Regions from separate parts of the Gudongella sp. QWL-04 genome, predicted to be linked through region 2. Evidence: a T-box and tRNA genes for the amino acid it is inferred to sense, from the RefSeq annotation. Region 2 holds a T-box; the other holds one or more tRNA genes.

Region 1 (4,425 bases), 810 kb from region 2:
ACGAGACCCTGTTGAGGAATCTAAAAAGCAAAGATAGGGCCGCAGCATTTCGTTCTGTGATCGCTCTAATAGATGAAAATGGTAACGAATACGTTATGGAAGGTGTTTGCAGAGGCAGACTCCTTGAGGAAGAAAAGGGCTCAAACGGTTTTGGATATGATCCTCTCTTTGTTCCTGAAGGCTACGATAAAAGCTTTGCAGAAATGCCTTACGAAGTCAAGAATTCCATCAGTCATAGAAGAAGAGCAATAGACGGTCTACGAGAAGTATTGACAAGGTTATTGGGTGATGAGAATGAGAATACTGGTCGTTAGCGATACACACAGCCATATTCAGGGGATACTTAAAAAAATTAAAGAGGAAAAAGAGTTCGACATGTTGGTATTCCTTGGAGACTTTGCATCTGATGGTGAGAGGATCAAGGAGGCTCTTAAGATACCTTCGCACATTATAGCCGGAAACGGAGACTGGCAGACCAACTACCCCAGAGAGCAGCATATAACTGTGGAGGGAAAGAAAATCCTCCTTACCCACGGACATAAGTATAATGTGAAAAATGACCTAAACAGACTCTATTATCACGCTCTTGAATCAGGAGCAAACGTCGTTCTTTTTGGACACACTCATATTCCTATGAGAAGGATCGACGAGAATCTAATAATGATGAATCCAGGAAGCCCTTCACTCCCCAGAGGAGGACTTACCACAGGCAGCTATGGGATTCTGGAGATCGGGACGAAGATCGACGCAAAGATTTGCTACATGAGGTAGGGATAATAAATGGAAGCACCACTTAATTTTCTACACCTTGATATGGATGCTTTTTTTGCTTCTGTCGAGGAGGCAGACGACCCTTCGCTAGGAGGCAAGCCTGTTATCGTTGGAGGCAGAAGCCAGAGGGGGATCGTGACCACCTGTAATTACGAGGCGAGGAAATATGGCATCCACTCAGCAATGCCGATTTTTATGGCCAGAGAAAGATGCCCCCATGGGATTTACCTACCTGGAAGGATGAGTAGATATCAGGAGGTCTCCAGGAAGGTATTCTCGATACTTAGAGAGATTACACTGCGGATAGAGCCCTTATCCATCGATGAAGCATATATGGATATCTCCGACATCGACATGAAGCCGGAAGAGCTGGCAGCTATGATAAAGGAGAGGGTACTGGAGGAAACCGGACTGACCTTATCAGTAGGGGTATCCTATAATAAGTTCCTTGCTAAGCTAGCCTCGGACTGGAACAAGCCCAATGGCTTTATGAAGATAACCCAGGACATGATGCCTCAGATACTATTTCCACTGTCTGTGGGCAAGGTCTATGGTATAGGTGCAAAATCAAGAAAGAAGCTTGAAGATATAGGGATCTATACAATAGAGGATCTATACGGGCTCAGCGAGGAGTTCCTGATCGACTTCTTTGGCAAATGGGGCAAGGAGATCTATGACAGGATAAGAGGGATAGATCCAAGAGATATCGAGACAACAAGAGAGCGTAAGTCCATAGGCGTTGAGAGGACCTTCAGGCCAACAAGGGATAAAAAGCTTCTCGATAAGTTTCTGATGGATTATGCAGAGGAGCTCGAGGGTGATCTTATGAAGAGAAATCTCCATGGACGCACGCTTACAGTAAAGATAAAGGACGAAGACTTCGAAAGCCATACAAAATCCAGGACCTACCATAGATACATCAGCGAAAAGGATGAGCTTTACAAGCTTTCCAAGTCACTCTTCGATGAAATGGAATGGGACAAGAGCCTGAGACTTTTGGGGATATCTCTCAGCAATCTGATGGATAAAAACCTCCATCAGCTGTCATTTCTTGAGGATGAAAATTTCCAATGAACCATAAAGGTTATATTGACATCACAAATCAACCCTGCTATAATCATATAAGTCAGCACAAAAAGTGCTGGGAGTGCGGCAGTAAATTGGGATCGGCAGCAAAGATTTTTTCATTGTTGCGGGTGTAGCTCAGTGGTAGAGCACTGGCTTCCCAAGCCAAGTGCGAGGGTTCGATTCCCTTCACCCGCTCCATAATTATATGGTGGATATGGCCTAGCTGGTTAGGGCGCCAGATTGTGGCTCTGGAGGTCGTGGGTTCGAGTCCCATTATCCACCCCATTTACCAGATCCATTAGCTCAGTCGGTAGAGCACCTGACTTTTAATCAGGGTGTCCCGCGTTCGAGTCGCGGATGGATCACCATTTTTTTACGGTTCATTAGCTCAGTTGGTAGAGCACCTGACTCTTAATCAGGGTGTCCAGGGTTCGAGTCCCTGATGAACCACCACCTGCGGGAATGGCGGAATTGGCAGACGCGCTAGACTTAGGATCTAGTGTCAACGACGTGGGGGTTCAAGTCCTCTTTCCCGCACCAAAATCAAGATGCTCCGAAGGCTTCAAAGAAGGCCATCGGAGCATTTTTTTGCTTATATTAAAAAGAGTAAGGAAAGATTTTTTATTGTGGAGATTTCGCTAGATTGGACAGTACAAAACTGACATCAAATAATTACGAGACGGTCACAATGTTCAATAAGTTCGAATTACAAAATATCCCCTAATTGATTTGTCTAGCTTAATTATCTTAGTTTTTTGTGATATAATCACACAGTAGATCAAGAATTGCGATAGCAGGTGATAAGATGAAAAGGTTAAAGGTATTGATATTGCTCTTGGCAATGATTTTATTGTCATTTTTATATATAGATGATCAGATTTCTAATTTTAAGATAAACAAAGTAGAGCTCCAGACTGAAAAGCTGGAAGATGAGATAAGAATAACCCAGATAACTGACTTTCACTCAAATAGTAAAGTAGACTTGAGTGAAATAGTAGAAAGCGTAAAACTCTTTGACCCTAATTTCATTGTACTGACAGGAGATATCATAGATTTTAAGACGGTTGATTTTTCGCTTTCCTTTGAGCTTGTTGAAAGACTTGTAGAAATTGGGAAGCCTGTTTATTTTGTCTATGGAAACCACGAGCATGGCAATCAAAACTTCAGAGAATTCATTCATGGAGTTGAAGATAGGGGAGTAGAGTTACTGGATGAAATGTCAGCTGAGCTTCCACTGGGGAACAACAGTATAATGATCTACGGCTCAGACTTCTATACGACAAGTGATGATTATGCAAAGCTATTTTCTGGTGTTGATGCCAAATATTATAATATTCTTCTTGCTCATTCACCTAACAGACCAATACCATACCTGCATGAAGACATCGATCTACAGCTATCAGGCCATACCCATGGCGGGCAGGTAAGACTACCTATTGTTGGCGGGGTAATTTCGCCAGGAGAGGGATTCTTCCCAGATTATGATAAAGGTTTGATGAATGTTGGGGATACAATACTATATATTGACAGCGGTCTTGGAAACAGCGTATTGCCGATCAGGATTTTCAATCCAGTGCAAATTTCAGAGATAACAATAAAATAAAGGGAAGGTCTACAAATCAGACCTTTCCTTTATTTTTTCCTGTATCCGGTTATACCATTATTATCCATCCAAAGCTTTTTACTTTGTATCAAAAGATCCAGGTCTGGATCTCTTTGACCTTTTAACCTGAGCAGATCATCCTGGACGTTTAATAGATCATTGTATGTCAAGTAATCGTAGTCCTTAAAACCCATTTCACCATTTTGTAAATATGCATACTCAAGATTACCATCCTGTTTTACCCACATTGAGGTGGTATTTTTTATACCTTGAAGCATCTTATCCGCAAATTCGAGGAATCTTTCATCCTTTTCATCCTCATATAGCATATAAAAGGCATGTATGGCTTGAAGTTGATGGTTTAAGGATATATGCGTAGGCTCTCCATCTAAACCATAGTAATCCTCGACCAACCAGCCCTCATTTTCAAATTCGTCATAGTTAACAAGCTTTCTTGTCGTCCCATGCATTAAATAGTACTCAGCGAGCTTAAGGCTTGAATCTCTAAATACTGGGTCACCAAACTTCCTATGGGCAACTATATTCGTCTCAAGTGTGTCCGCATTGAACCTTGTGTCGAAAAATCCACTATCGATACCATAGTCATTATACAGCCAAAGACTTCTAGGAAGGGTTGGAAGGTAGCCATCATCGTTGATATTAGAATGTGCTGATCTTAACAAAGCATTACCAAGGATATCAGATGCTAAGCTGCCTCCAGTTTTAATCAATGAATTAGTTAAATAATCGCTTGGGATCCTCCAAAAAGATCCTGGAGAGTAGGGGAAATATGAAGGGGGGCTCTCATAATGATAGCCATCGTAAAGAAGTCTGGCAGCCTCGTCCAGGTCGTAATTTGACCAGGTGTTATGATGTCCATTTTTATCAAAATCAACCAAAGTACTAGTTGAACCAACTCCCCACATTATCCCAAAGCCACCAGGAAGAAGATTAAATCTCTGCGTTACGAGCCATTTCCCATC
Region 2 (4,425 bases):
TCCTCAAGCTGTATCCTACTACCTGGCCAAGATGATAAATGCAGGTGAGGACCCAATATTTATCGCAAGGAGGATCGTGATAGCGGCATCAGAGGATGTGGGGAATGCCGATCCCATGGCTCTCCAGGTAGCGGTAGCAGCTCTTCAGGCAGTCCACGCCATAGGGATGCCGGAGGGGAGGATAATCCTTTCGCAGGCTGCAATATACGTGGCCAATGCTCCAAAGAGCAACAGTGCGATCATAGCCATAGACAAGGCAATGGATGATGTAAGAAACCTTGAGATCGGCAGAGTGCCAGGACACCTTAGGGATGCGCACTACGGAGGTGCTGAGAAGCTGGGACATGGAAAGGGATACCTTTACCCCCATGACTATCCTGGCCATTACGTGGAGCAGACCTATCTGCCCGAAGGCTTCGAGGATAAAATATACTACAAGCCCTCAGGTCAGGGCTTAGAAAAAGAATAAACAAAAGCCATTGGGGACGGTCCCTAATGGCTGGAATTGTTCAAATATACAAACATTTCCTGCCAAAAAGGACCGTCCCCAATGGCTTATCACAAATTACTTAGGAGGGGTACAATGAGTTTATCCATAAAAGACATTTACAGAGGCTATAAGGACTACCTTGACAAGGAGATCGTTCTGGAGGGATGGATCAGGACATCCAGGTCTTCAAAGGCTTTTGGCTTCATAGAATTGAACGATGGAACATTTTTTAAGAACCTGCAGATTGTTTATGACGAAAGCTTAACAAATTTCAAGGATATTGAGAAGCTTCCCATATACTCCGCTATCAGGATAGTGGGGACTCTTGTGGAAACTCCGGAGGCTAAGCAGCCCTTCGAGGTCAAGGCATCTGTAATAGAGCTTGAGGGGATGAGCGACAGCGAGTATCCCATACAAAAGAAGCGACATACCCTTGAATACCTAAGAACCATAGCACACCTAAGGCCAAGGACTAATACCTACAGCGCAGTTTTCAGAGTTCGATCGATTCTTGCCTTTGCAATCCACAAATTCTTCCAGGAGAGAGGCTTCGTATATGCCCACACTCCAATAATTACCGCCTCAGATGCAGAAGGCGCTGGCGAGATGTTCAGGGTAAGCACCCTTGATATGCTGAACCCTCCAAAGACTGAGGAAGGGAAGATAGACTTTTCAAAGGATTTCTTCAGCAAGGAGACCAACCTTACAGTAAGCGGCCAGCTTGAAGCGGAGGTGTTTGCTCTTGCCTTCAAAAATACCTATACCTTTGGACCCACCTTCCGTGCTGAAAACTCAAACACAGCAAGACACGCTGCTGAGTTCTGGATGATCGAGCCTGAGATAGCTTTTGCTGACCTTACAGACAACATGAAGCTAGCTGAGGATATGTTCAAATACATTGTGAACTACGTACTTGAAAATGCTCCTGAGGAAATGGAGTTTTTTGACAGCTTCGTCAGCAAGGGAATAATAGAAAGACTGAAATCTATTGTAAACTCTGAATTTGGCGTTGTAACCTATACTGAAGCAGTCGAGCTTCTTAAGAAATCAGGCGAAGAATTCCAATACCCTGTAGAGTGGGGAATCGACCTTCAGACAGAACATGAGAGATATATCACCGAAAAAATATTCCAGAAGCCTGTATTCGTTATCAACTATCCCAAGGAGATCAAAGCATTTTATATGAGGGTAAACGACGATAACAAGACCGTAGCTGCCATGGACCTTCTGGTACCTGGAGTCGGAGAGATCATAGGCGGAAGCCAAAGAGAGGAAAGATTAGATGTCCTCACGCAAAAAATCATCGACCATGGAATGGATCCCGAGGACTACTGGTGGTATCTGGAGCTTAGAAAATACGGCGGAACAAAGCATGCAGGCTATGGTCTTGGATTTGAGAGAGCAATAATGTACATCACAGGGATGTCAAATATAAGAGACGTGATCCCATTCCCAAGAACGGTCAACTCTGCGGAGTTCTAGGATATCAATAGGTTAAATATGTCTTGCTTAAAAGCCTGGCATTTGCTATAATTTTACCTAAATTACAACATCGATGAGCGGAAATATTAGGCAAGGAGCCTCTTTTAGAGAGCAGCCGGCTGGTGCAAGGCTGCAGAGAGAATTGCTGAACTCGTCCGGGAGTATCCCCTGTGAAAGCTGGGGACGGATCGCCTTCGTTAAAGGCTTTGAGTGGGATTATCAAAAAGAGTGGTACCGCGGAATTAACCTTTCGTCTCTAACAGAGCGAGAGGTTTTATTTTTTGTAAATTGAGGAGGTAATGTAAATGAAAGACTACACCCCAAAGTCCATTGAAAAAAAATGGCAGGATATCTGGGATGAACACCAATGCTACAAGGCTGAGAACAACAGTGAAAAGCCAAAGTTCTATGCCCTTGTTGAGTTTCCATATCCATCATCTAATGGACTCCACGTTGGACATCCAAGACCATACACCGCACTTGATATCGTATCAAGAAAGAGAAGGTACCAGGGTTATAACGTACTTTTCCCAATGGGATGGGACGCCTTCGGACTTCCAACCGAGAACTTTGCAATTAAGAACAAGATCCATCCCAGGATCGTGACAGAGCAAAATATAGCCAGATTCAAGGGACAGCTTAAATCCATAGGCTTTTCCTTCGACTGGTCCAGAGAGGTAAATACGACAGATCCAAATTACTACAAATGGACCCAGTGGATATTCCTTAAGCTATTTGAAAAAGGACTTGCATATAAGCAGGAGATGCCAATAAATTTCTGCACCTCTTGTAAGGTCGGTCTTGCAAACGAAGAGGTAGTAGGCGGAGTATGTGAGCGTTGTGGAAGTGAAGTCATCAGACGTGTCAAAAACCAGTGGATGCTTAAGATAACCGAGTATGCCGAGAGACTGATCAATGACCTTGACACCGTCGATTATATCGAGAGAGTCAAGATCCAGCAAATAAACTGGATAGGTAGATCAGAGGGAGCTGAGCTGGACTTCAGGATCTCCGGAGGAGATGACGTATTAAGAGTTTTTACAACCAGACCTGACACTCTTTACGGCGCAACCTATATGGTAATAGCTCCTGAACATCCACTTATCGAAAAATACAGAGAAAGAATAGAAAATATCGACCAGGTTGAAGCCTACAGGGAAGATGTTTCCAAGAAATCTGACTTCGAAAGAACAGAGCTTGTAAAGGAAAAGACCGGCGTCGAGCTTAAGGGCTTGTCTGCAATTAATCCAGCAACCGGTAAGGAGATACCTCTGTGGGTATCAGACTACGTTCTTATGACCTACGGAACTGGAGCAATAATGGCAGTTCCAGGCCACGACCAGAGAGACTGGGAGTTCGCAACAAAGTTCAACCTTCCAATAATCGAGGTTATAAAAGGCGGTGACATCACAAAGGAGGCCTATACGGATACCAACTCAGGAATCCTTGTGAACTCAGGCTTCATTAATGACATGGAGGTAAAGGACGCAATAAGCACGATGCTTGATTGGGTCGAGAAGGAAGGTCTTGGAGAGAGAAAGGTAAACTACAAGCTGAGAGACTGGGTATTCTCACGACAAAGATACTGGGGTGAGCCGATTCCATTGGTACAATGTGATGAATGCGGATGGGTGCCGATCCCTGAGTCTGAGCTTCCACTTAGACTTCCTGAGGTAGAAAACTACGAGCCAACTGATACTGGTGAATCACCTCTTGCAGCGATCCATGACTGGGTACACACCACCTGTCCAAAGTGCGGTGGACCAGCTCACAGAGAGACTGACACAATGCCTCAATGGGCGGGGTCATCCTGGTACTTCCTTAGATACATGGATCCCGACAATCACGACCAGCTGGCTTCCAAGGAAGCACTTGAGTACTGGTCACCTATAGACTGGTACAACGGTGGAATGGAGCATACTACTCTTCACCTTTTGTACTCAAGATTCTGGCACAAGTTCCTCTATGACATCGGCGTAGTTCCAATGTCAGAGCCATATGCTAAGAGGACCTCTCACGGGATGATCCTGGGAGACAATAACGAAAAGATGTCAAAATCAAGAGGCAACGTAGTCAACCCTGATGATATAGTAAAAGATTACGGGGCAGATACGCTCAGAACCTATGAGATGTTCATCGGTGATTTTGAAAAAGCCGTTCCATGGTCTGATAACGGTGTGAAAGGGTGCAGAAGGTTCCTTGACAGAGTATGGAGACTTCAGGAAATACTTGTAGAGGGCGGTTCTTATACGCCTGAACTGGAATCCAGCATCCATAAGACAATTAAGAAGGTTTCTGAGGACTTCGAAAATCTCAAGTTCAATACAGGAATTGCAGCAATGATGAGTCTTCTAAATGAATTCAACGACTTCGGCAGGCTGAACAAGAAGGACTTTCAAACCTTCCTTATACTCCTGAACCCGGTAGCACCTCATATTACAGAGGAGCTTTGG

Evidence for each region. A T-box is a leader RNA that pairs with one kind of tRNA and senses whether it is charged. The one in region 2 lies ahead of leuS (leucine--tRNA ligase), so its partner is inferred to be a tRNA-Leu.
Region 1: it encodes a tRNA-Leu, which carries the amino acid that the T-box ahead of leuS (leucine--tRNA ligase) is inferred to sense. The anticodon was not compared.

What each region holds. Positions count from the first base shown of each region.
Region 1 covers NZ_CM178754.1:1,572,227-1,576,651, reverse strand. The annotation lists gene rdgB (RdgB/HAM1 family non-canonical purine NTP pyrophosphatase) at 1-314, shown strand, start outside; gene AC4PHB_RS07975 (metallophosphoesterase family protein) at 289-771, shown strand; gene AC4PHB_RS07970 (DNA polymerase IV) at 814-1,845, shown strand; tRNA gene AC4PHB_RS07965 (tRNA-Gly) at 1,964-2,037, shown strand; tRNA gene AC4PHB_RS07960 (tRNA-His) at 2,048-2,124, shown strand; tRNA gene AC4PHB_RS07955 (tRNA-Lys) at 2,132-2,207, shown strand; tRNA gene AC4PHB_RS07950 (tRNA-Lys) at 2,217-2,292, shown strand; tRNA gene AC4PHB_RS07945 (tRNA-Leu) at 2,296-2,379, shown strand; gene AC4PHB_RS07940 (metallophosphoesterase) at 2,645-3,442, shown strand; gene AC4PHB_RS07935 (hypothetical protein) at 3,472-4,425, opposite strand, start outside.
Region 2 covers NZ_CM178754.1:757,416-761,840, forward strand. The annotation lists gene AC4PHB_RS03815 (replication-associated recombination protein A) at 1-469, shown strand, start outside; gene asnS (asparagine--tRNA ligase) at 584-1,972, shown strand; T-box leader at 2,037-2,233, shown strand; gene leuS (leucine--tRNA ligase) at 2,278-4,425, shown strand, end outside.